Regions from separate parts of the Streptomyces sp. NPDC058052 genome, predicted to be linked through region 1. Evidence: riboswitches for the same ligand, from Rfam matches in the RefSeq annotation. Region 1 holds a riboswitch; the other holds the start of a gene.
The links. A riboswitch is a leader RNA that binds a small molecule or an ion and turns the genes downstream of it on or off. The one in region 1 is predicted to bind thiamine pyrophosphate.
Positions count from the first base shown of each region.

Region 2: another riboswitch for thiamine pyrophosphate. It lies ahead of thiO (glycine oxidase ThiO); the one in region 1 lies ahead of thiC (phosphomethylpyrimidine synthase ThiC).

Region 1 covers NZ_JBHVRX010000033.1:19,942-24,985, forward strand. The annotation lists gene ACFVU3_RS32570 (IclR family transcriptional regulator) at 1-708, shown strand, start outside; gene ACFVU3_RS32575 (SsgA family sporulation/cell division regulator) at 847-1,287, shown strand; gene ACFVU3_RS32580 (YibE/F family protein) at 1,388-2,833, opposite strand; TPP riboswitch at 2,872-3,010, shown strand; gene thiC (phosphomethylpyrimidine synthase ThiC) at 3,005-4,792, shown strand; gene ACFVU3_RS32590 (hypothetical protein) at 4,856-5,044, opposite strand, start outside.
Region 2 covers NZ_JBHVRX010000009.1:170,585-175,628, reverse strand. The annotation lists gene ACFVU3_RS15545 (thiazole synthase) at 1-578, opposite strand, end outside; gene thiS (sulfur carrier protein ThiS) at 584-784, opposite strand; gene thiO (glycine oxidase ThiO) at 781-1,971, opposite strand; TPP riboswitch at 1,969-2,082, opposite strand; gene ACFVU3_RS15530 (NAD(P)/FAD-dependent oxidoreductase) at 2,166-3,389, shown strand; gene ACFVU3_RS15525 (Rv2175c family DNA-binding protein) at 3,591-3,956, shown strand; gene thiE (thiamine phosphate synthase) at 4,030-4,683, shown strand; gene metF (methylenetetrahydrofolate reductase [NAD(P)H]) at 4,834-5,044, shown strand, end outside.

The sequences.
Region 1 (5,044 bases):
CTTCTGGAGGCCGTGGCCTCCCACGCGGACGGTGCCCCCGCCAAGCAGCTCGCCCGGGAGACGGGCCTTCCGCTGCCCACGACGTACCACCTTCTCCGCACCCTGACGCACGAGGGCTATCTGCTCCGCGACAAGGGTGCGTTCTATCTGGGCGAGGCGGCCGCCCGGTTGGCCGGCGGCGGGGCTGTGCAGAATCGTCGCACCAAGATCGAGGACTCCCTCGCCCACTGGCGGGACGAGATCGGCGTACCGGTCTACTTCGCGCTCTACCACGACGGCGAGATCGAACTCGTCTCCGTCGCGGACACCCCCAGCTCCCCCGCGGTCGAGGAATGGGCCGACTTCCGGGAGACAGGTCACGCGCACGCGATCGGGCAATGTCTGCTCAGCCAACTCGATCCGCAAACTCGTCAAGACCACCTCGATCGGCACCCGGTGGAAGCCATCACTCCGTACACGGTGCGTAATCGGCGGATACTTTTGGAGCGTTTGGGCGGTTTGGGGCGAATGGAGCCCCTGGTGGAGCGTCAGGAATATGCGCTCGGCACGGTTTGTGCGGCCATCCCCATCACCGCGGGCTCCGTGGCGGCCACTCTGGCCATTTCCCTCCCGCTTCACCAGGAAGAACGGTTGCTCCCAGCAGTCGAGCGGCTACGTACGGAGATCGGAAGCCTCTTCAGTTCGCTCGCCTTCTCTATCAGTATCTGAAAAATCACTCCTTGTGATCCGCTAGCGCGTACAGCACGATTGCGTCAAGAGGGCCACGGGGGATCATTCCTGGCCGTTTCGGTCACAGCTTTCAGCAGCTGTGTTTACACAACTGCTCCATCTACTGCGGGGTACATGATGCGAGAGTCGGTTCAGGCCGAGGTCCTGATGAGCTTCCTCGTCTCGGAGGAGCTCTCCTTCAAGATCCCTGTCGAACTGCGATACGAGACCCGGGATCCCTACGCGGTGCGGATGACCTTCCACCTTCCCGGAGACGCGCCTGTGACCTGGGCGTTCGGCAGGGAGCTGCTCCTCGACGGGATCAACCGCCCGAGCGGCGACGGCGATGTCCACATCGCCCCGACCGACCCCGAGGGCCTGTCGGACGTCTCCATCCGTCTCCAGGTGGGCGGTGACCGCGCCCTCTTCCGCGCCAGCGCCCCGCCGCTCGTCGCCTTCCTCGACCGCACGGACAAGCTCGTCCCGCTCGGTCAGGAACAGACACTGGGCGACTTCGAGGACAGCCTGGAGGCCGCGCTCGGCCGGATCCTCGCCGAGGAGAGCGCCGGCCCCGCCTGACCGGTGCCCTCCGTACGCCGGCCACCGGCGCCCCGCGCCGTACGACCGCCGACCGCCGACCGCCGACCGGCGTCCGACCCGTACGGCCGCCGCGCGCCCGTCACTTCGCGCGGCGCCGCCGTCCGCCGCGGCCCGGAGTCCGGCCGCCGGCCTCCGCCGACGGGCGGTCGGCCGACACCACCAGCGCCGCGAGCGCGGTCGTGACCGGCACCGAGGCGACCAGGCCGATCGACCCGACCAGGGTCCGGACGATCTCCTCCGCCACCAGCTCGCTGTTGGCCACCGTCCCCATGCTGCTCTGCGCGATGGTGAAGAGCAGGAGCAGCGGGAGCGCGGCACCGGCATAGGCCAGGACCAGCGTGTTGACCACCGAGGCGATGTGGTCGCGGCCGATGCGGATGCCGGCCCGGTAGAGCGCGCGCGGACCCATGGCCGGGTCGGCCTGGTGCAGTTCCCAGACCACGGAGGTCTGGGTGACGGTCACGTCGTCCAGGACACCGAGCGAACCGATGATCACACCGGCGAGCAGCAGGCCGGACATGTCGATCTCCGGGTAGAGGCCGTGGATGAGCCCGGTGTAGTCGTCGGTGTTGCCGCTGAGCGAGGCCCAGCCGATGAAGAAGGACCCGAGCAGACCGATCAGCAGCAGCGAGATCAGCGTGCCCAGGACGGCGACCGAGGTGCGGGCCGAGAGCCCGTGGCACATGTAGAGCGCGAGAAGCATGATCGCGCTCGATCCGACCACCGCCACGACCAGCGGGTTCGACCCCTCCAGGATCGCGGGCAGGATGAAGAGCGTCAGCACCAGGAAGCTCACCGCGAGCGCGATCAGTGCCATCACGCCCCGCATCCGCCCGACGAGCACCACCACGAGCGCGAAGATGCCGGCGAGCACCGCCATCGGCACCTTGCGGTTCACGTCCGTGACCGAATACTGCAGGTCCTTCGGGGCGTCGGGCGCGTAGGCGACCACCACGCCCTGGCCCTCGTCCAGTTGGCGCGGGGCGTCCGGCTGCACGATCTCGGTGAACTGCCGGCCCTTGTCGGGACCGCTCGTGACCTCGATCGTCGCCTTCTCGCACTGCCCCTGCTGCCCGTTGACCGCCTCGCGGCCCTGCGGGGTGGAGGTGTCTCCGGTCGGCGGCACCTGTGCCGCGTTCACGTCCTCGCAGTCCACCTGCTCGACCGCGACGACCTTGCCCTGCTCGGTCTGCCGGTCGAAGCCGACCCCGGTCCGCTCGTGCGCGGGCGTGCCGCCCGGCCAGAGCACCACGAGACCGACGACCACGGCGGTGGCGAAGGGGATGAGGACGGCCGCGATGACCCGGCGCAGATGGCGGGAGACGGGTGCGGCGGGCCCGTGACTGTGGCTGTGACCGTGCCCGTGGCCGGGGCCGTGCCCCGGATCGTGGCCGTGGCCGGAGCCGTGACCAGCGCCGTGGCCGGAGCCGTGCCCGTGCTCGTGGCCGTGCTCGTGGCCGTGCGGATCGGGGGTCTGCTGCGAGGAAGTCACCGACCGATCATCGCAAGAACGGCGGGGGCCCACTGTTCAGCACGCCCGGGAGGGCGCTAGCGTGGTGACACCTTTGCACACGCGGGAGCTCGGAGCACCGGGCTGAGAGGGCGCTGATCACCGTACGCGGACACGTACGGGAGGAGGCTGCGCCGACCGCCGAACCTGTTACCGGGTAATGCCGGCGTAGGGAGATTCGGTCTCATGACCATTCAGGATGCACGCACGCCTGCCTCCGACCAGAAGGACCCGAACGGCGAGCGCACGCCGGGCTGGCACAAGGGGTACGTCGAGGGCTCCCGCCCCGACATCCGGGTGCCGGTGCGTCAGGTGCACCTCACCAACGGCAAGGACGTCACGCTGTACGACACGTCCGGTCCGTACACCGACCCCGCCGTCGACACCGACGTCCGCCGGGGCCTCCTCCCGCTGCGCGAGAACTGGATCATCGCGCGCGGCGACACCGAGGAGTACGCGGGCCGCCCGGTCCGTCCCGAGGACGACGGCATCAAGCACACCTCGCCGCGCGGCGGCGGGCTCAAGAACCTCGACGCGGTCTTCCCCGGCCGCCCGCGGCTGCCCCGCCGGGGCCGCGACGGACAGGCCGTGACCCAGCTCGCGTACGCCCGCCGGGGCGAGATCACCCCGGAGATGGAGTACGTGGCGATCCGGGAGAACGTCTCCCCCGAGGTCGTCCGCGAGGAGATCGCGGCGGGCCGCGCCGTGCTGCCGGCCAACGTCAACCACCCGGAGATCGAGCCGATGATCATTGGCAAGCGGTTCCTGGTGAAGGTCAACGCCAACATCGGCAACTCCGCGGTGACCTCCTCCATCGAGGAGGAGGTGGAGAAGATGACCTGGGCGACCCGCTGGGGCGCCGACACGGTCATGGACCTGTCCACCGGCCGCAACATCCACACCACCCGCGAGTGGGTGCTGCGCAACTCCCCCGTGCCCATCGGCACCGTCCCGCTCTACCAGGCGCTGGAGAAGGTCGACGGCCGCGCCGAGGACCTGACCTGGGAGATCTACAAGGACACGGTCATCGAGCAGGCCGAGCAGGGCGTGGACTACATGACCGTGCACGCCGGCGTGCTCCTGCCGTACGTGCCGCTCACCGCGCGCCGCAAGACCGGCATCGTCTCGCGCGGCGGCTCGATCATGGCCGCCTGGTGTCTCGCGCACCACAAGGAGAACTTCCTCTACACGAACTTCGAGGAGCTCTGCGAGATCCTCGCCGCGTACGACGTCACGTACTCGCTCGGCGACGGCCTGCGCCCCGGCTCGATCGCGGACGCCAACGACGCGGCGCAGTTCGCGGAGCTGAAGACGCTCGGCGAGCTCAACACGATCGCCAAGCGCCACAACGTGCAGACGATGATCGAGGGCCCGGGCCACGTCCCGATGCACAAGATCAAGGAGAACATCGACCTCCAGCAGGAGATCTGCGAAGAGGCGCCGTTCTACACGCTCGGCCCGCTGACCACGGACGTCGCGCCCGCCTACGACCACATCACCTCCGGCATCGGCGCCGCGATGATCGCCTGGTGGGGCACGGCGATGCTCTGCTACGTGACGCCCAAGGAGCACCTCGGCCTGCCGAACCGCGACGACGTGAAGACCGGCGTCATCACGTACAAGATCGCGGCGCACGCGGCGGACCTGGCCAAGGGGCACCCGGGCGCCCAGGAGTGGGACGACGCCCTCTCCGACGCGCGCTTCGAGTTCCGCTGGGAGGACCAGTTCAACCTGGCCCTCGACCCGGACACCGCCCGCGAGTTCCACGACGAGACGCTTCCCGCGGAGCCCGCGAAGACCGCCCACTTCTGCTCGATGTGCGGCCCGAAGTTCTGCTCGATGAAGATCTCCCAGGACATCCGCCGCGAGCACGGTGGAGACCTGAAGAAGGAGGAGATCGAGGCCGGCATGGCCGAGAAGTCGGCGGAGTTCGCCGCCTCCGGCAACCGCGTCTACCTGCCGCTGGCCGAGTAGCGGTCGGCCGTACGAGACCCACCCCGGCCCGCGGTCCACGGGGGGATCGCGGGCCGGGGTGCGTCAGGGGTCCCGGGGCGGTGGGGCGGTGGCGGTGAGGGCGGCCTGGAGGAAGGGGACGACGCCGCGTTCCAGGAGGGCGTGGCGCCAGGCGGCGCGGGCACGGGTGAGTTCGTCGTCGGGGGCCTCGGTCTCGGCGGGGCTGTTGCGCAGGGCGGTGACGAGGAGTCCGGCGCCCGCGCAGAGGAGGCC
Region 2 (5,044 bases), on a different contig from region 1:
GCGTCCGAGGCGGTGCCCGCGCCGGCGTCGAGGATCACCGGCACCCCGGCCCGTTCGGCGATCAGCTCGAAGTTGTGCGGGTTGCGGATGCCGAGGCCGGAGCCGATGGGGGAGCCGAGCGGCATGATCGCCGCGCAGCCGACGTCCTCCAGCTTCCGGGCCAGGACCGGGTCGTCGTTGGTGTAGGGGAGGACGGTGAAGCCGTCGTCCACCAGGGTCTCGGCGGCGTCGAGCAGCTCCACCCCGTCGGGGAGGAGGGTCCGCTCGTCGGCGACCACCTCCAGCTTGATCCAGTCCGTGCCCAGGGCCTCCCGGGCCAGCCGCGCGGTCAGCACGGCCTCGCCGGCCGTGTAGCAGCCCGCCGTGTTCGGCAGGACGCGGATGCCGAGCCGGTCCAGGACGGAGAGGACCGAGCCCTGCACGGTGGGGTCGAGGCGGCGCATGGCGACGGTGGTCAGCTCGGTGCCGCTGGCCACCAGGGAGCGCTCCAGGACGTCCAGGCTGGGGGCGCCGCCGGTGCCCATGATGAGCCGGGAGGAGAACTCCGTACCGCCGAGGACGAACACGTCGTCGGACATCGCGCTCAGCCCCCCTGCACCGCGGTCAGGACCTCGACCCGGTCGCCGTCGGCGAGGAGCGTCGTCGCCCACTCGCCGCGCGGCACCACCGTCTCGTTGACGGCGGCGGCGACCCCGGAGGGGGCGGTGGTGAGACCGGCGACCAGGGAGGCCAGGGAGACGGGGGCGGCGAGCGCGCGCGGCTCGCCGTTCACGGACACGTTCATGCGGGCTGCTCCTGACGTACGGAGAGAGCGGTGGGGAAGCGGCGGGGGGAGAAGGGGCGCGCCTCGTCGGGGAGGACGCCGGTGGCGAGCGCCTCCGCCATGACATCGCCGGTGACGGGGGTGAGGAGGATCCCGTTGCGGTAGTGGCCGGTGGCCAGGTGGAGGCCCGGCAGGGCGCTCGGCCCGAGGAGGGGCGCGTTGTCGGGGGAGCCGGGGCGCAGCCCGGCGAGGGTCTCGGTGAGCGGCAGCTCGGTGAGGCCGGGGACCAGCTCGTGGGCGTCGCGCAGCAGCTCGTACACCCCGCCGGCGGTCACCGTGGTGTCCCAGCCCAGCTCCTCGCTGGTGGCGCCGACGACCAGCTCGCCGTTCTCGCGCGGCACCAGGTAGACGTGACTGCCGCGGACCACGGCCCGCACGGTGCGGGAGAGGAAGGGGGCGTACGGGGCGGGGATCCGCAGCCGCAGGACCTGGCCCTTCACCGGGCGGACCGGCGGCAGGACCGCGGCGGGCACGCCGGCGAGGCGGCCGCTGAGGCTGCCGGCGGCGAGGACGGTCTGGCCGGCGGCGAGCTCGGTGCCGTCGCCGAGGACGACTCCCCGCGCCCGGTCGCGGACCACGACGAGCCGTTCGGCGACGGCCCGGTGGAAGACCACCCCGGCCCGTTCGCAGGCGGTGAGCAGCGCGGCGGCGAGCCGGCGCGGGTCCACCTGGTGGTCGCCGTCCACCCGCAGCCCGCCGCGCACCCCGGGCGCGAGCATGGGTTCGAGGCGGCGGCACTCGCGGCCCGTCAGCCATTCGGAGGCGAGTCCGCAGCGCGTCTGGAGGGCGTGGAGTTCGCGCAGGTGGGCCCGGTCGTCGGCGTCGAGCGCGACGGCGAGGGTGCCGCAGGCGCGGTAGCCGACGCCGTGGCCGGCCGCCTCCTCCAGTTCGGCGACGAAGGCGGGGTAGCGCGCGGCGGAGGCGAGGTTGAGCCCGAGCAGGGTCTCCTCGCCGTAGTGCAGTTCGGTGACGGCGGCGAGCATGCCGGCCGCGACCCGCGCGGCGCCGTCCCCTGGTCCGGGGTCGACGACCGCGACGCTCAGCCCGCGCAGGGCCGCCCGCCAGGCGGTGACGAGGCCGATGACGCCGCCCCCGACCACGAGGACGTCGGTGGGCCGACCGCTGTCGGTTCCTTCGGAAGAACGCATGGGCGTTCCCGCCCCTCCCTTCGCCGGCATGACCCGGATCAGGTTCGTACGGTCGGAGGCCGGCCAGCCTCCCTCTCAGCCCGGTGCGTCCGGGCTCCCGCGAGTGGTGTGTGCCCGCCACCCTAGCCCCCGCCGCCGGAGCGCCGCAGGGGACCTCTCTTTCTGACGTGCCGTCAGATGCGTAAGGTGGACGGGTGAGCGAGCAGAAGCAGACCCAGCGGCACGTCGTGATCGTCGGTGCGGGGATGGCGGGCGTCCAGACCGCCGTCGCCCTGCGCGAGCAGGGCTTCGAGGGCCCCGTCACCCTCATCGGCGCCGAACCCCACCAGCCCTACGACCGGCCCCCGCTCTCCAAGGCCGTCCTCCTCGGCAAGGCCGAGCACTCCGCCTTCGACGTCGACTTCGAGTCCCTCGGCGTCGACCTCCGCCTCGGCCTCGACGTCACCGGACTGCGGCCCGCCGAGCGCGAACTCGTCACCGAGGAGGGGCGCTTCCCGTACGACACCCTCGTCCTCGCCACCGGCGCCCACCCGCTCACCCTCCCCGGCACCGAGGGCGTCCCCGGCGTCCACCTGCTGCGCACCCTCGACGACGCCGTCCGCCTCGGCCCCGTCCTCGCCGGCGGCGGCTCCGTCGTCGTGGTCGGCGCCGGCTGGATCGGCGCCGAGTTCGCCACCGCCGCCCGCGAGGCCGGCTGCGCCGTCACCGTCGTCGAGGCCGCCCCCCTGCCGCTCGCCGGAGCCCTGCCCGCCGAGGTCACCACCGCCATGGCCGGGTGGTACGCCGAGAGCGGCGCCGAACTCCTCACCCACGCGCGCGTGGACACCGTCCGGCCCGGCGTCGTCGTCCTCGCCGACGGCCGCGAGCTCCCCGCCGACGCCGTCGTCGTCGGCATCGGCGCCCGCCCCGCCACCGACTGGCTCGCCGGCTCCGGCATCGCCCTCGACCCGAGCGGCGCCGTCACCGCCGACGACCGGCTCCGCACCTCCCTGCCCGACGTGTACGCGGTCGGCGACTGCGCCTCCTTCCCCTCCGCCCGCTACGGGGAGCGGCTCCTCGTCCACCACTGGGACAACGCCCTCCAGGGCCCCCGCACGGTCGCCGCCTGCGTCACCGGCGTCGAGGGCGCCGAGCCGGAGCCGTACGACCCCGTCCCGTACTTCTGGTCCGAGCAGTTCGGCCGTTTCGTCCAGTACGCCGGCCACCACTCCGGCGCCGACACCCTGGTCCGCCGCGGCGACTCCTCCGGCGCCTCCTGGTCGGTGCTCTGGCTGCGCGACGGGGTGCCGGTCGCCCTGCTCGCCGTCGGCCGACCCCGCGACCTCGCCCAGGGGCGCAAGCTCATCGAGGCCGGCACCCCCGTCGACCCCGAGCGCGCCGCGGACCCGACCGTCCCGCTGAAGTCCGCCGTCCGGTAGTGCCTGTCCGGAAAGCGACGCCGGGCGGGATCCTCCGGGCGGGCCCCGGGCGCGCGGACTCCGGCCGGCTGCCCTCCCCGCGCCGCCCGGACGGCGCAAGGGCCCCCGGACGGGCGCACGGGGGCCCCGCGTCCCCCCGGACGGAGGCGGCCCGGGCGGGCCCGACTACCGACTGTCGGTCCCGGATGGCAGGCTTGTCCCGTGACCGAGATTGACGCAAACATCGATGCTCTCGTCCCCGCCTGGCTCTACCTCCCCGACATCGCGGAGATGCTCGACGTCGAGGTGACGCGCGTGCGGCAGCTGGTGAAGGAGGGCCAGCTGATCGCCGTGCGCCGCGGAGAGAACAACGCGCTCCAGGTGCCGGCCGCCTTCATCCAGGACGACAAGGTCGTCAAGGGCCTCGCCGGCACCCTGACGCTCCTCAGGGACGACGGCTTCTCCGACGAGGAGATGCTGGAGTGGCTCTTCACCCCGGACCCGAGCCTGCCCGGCACCCCCGCGCAGGCCCTGGGCGAGAATCGCGGCACGGAGGTGAAGCGCCGCGCCCAGGCGCTCGCCGTCTGACGCACCGGACCACCATCGCCGGTGCCGCGGCCCCGCGCCGCGGCACCGGCACCACCCGACGGGGGGAACCACCATGCCCACGCCTCGTGAGCAGCTCGCCGACGCCCGGCTCTACCTGTGCACCGACGCCCGGAAGCGCCAGGGCGACCTGCCCGCCTTCCTCGACGCCGTGCTCTCCTCCGGCGTCGACATCGTGCAGCTCCGCGACAAGGGCATGGAGGCCGGCGAGGAGCTGGAGCACCTCGCCGTCCTCGCCGACGCCTGCCGCCGCCACGGCAAGCTCCTCGCGGTGAACGACCGGGCCGACGTCGCCCACGCCATCGGCTCCGACGTCCTCCACCTCGGCCAGGGCGACCTGCCCGTGCCCGCCGCCCGCGCCGTCCTCGGCGAAGAGGTGCTGATCGGCCGTTCCTGCCACGCCGAGTCCGAGGCGGCCGCGGCCGCCGACGAGCCCGGCGTCGACTACTTCTGCACCGGCCCCTGCTGGCCCACCCCCACCAAGCCCGGGCGGTACGCCCCCGGCCTCGACCTGGTGCGGTACGCGGCCGGGCTCGCCCAGGACCGCCCCTGGTTCGCCATCGGCGGCATCGACGAGACCAACCTCGACCAGGTGCTCGACGCCGGCGCCCGCCGGATCGTCGTCGTCCGCGCGCTCACCGAGGCCGACGACCCGGCCGCGGCCGCCGCCTCCCTCGCCAAGCGCGTCCGGGAGCGGGCCGGCGCCTGACCCCGGGCGGCACCCCGCCGGGCGGCACCCCGCCGGGCGGCACCCCGCCCGGTGGCACCCCGCCCGGCGAGCGTCGTACCGGTGTCCGAAAAGGTGTCCACGACTCGGACGCGGTTTCCGCGCCACCTGGACCCCGTCTAACCTGCCCGTATGGCCCTTGGAACCGCTTCCGTCCGCTCGGACCGCGCACGCACGGTCCGCGAGATCCTCGCCTCCGGCAGCACGTCGTACTCCTTCGAGTTCTACGCGCCCCGGACCGAGAAGGGCGAGCAGGTCCTCTGGAACGCCATGCGCCGCGTCGAGGCCGTCGGCCCCAGCTTCGTCTCCGTGACCTACGGCGCCGGCGGCTCCACCCGCGGCG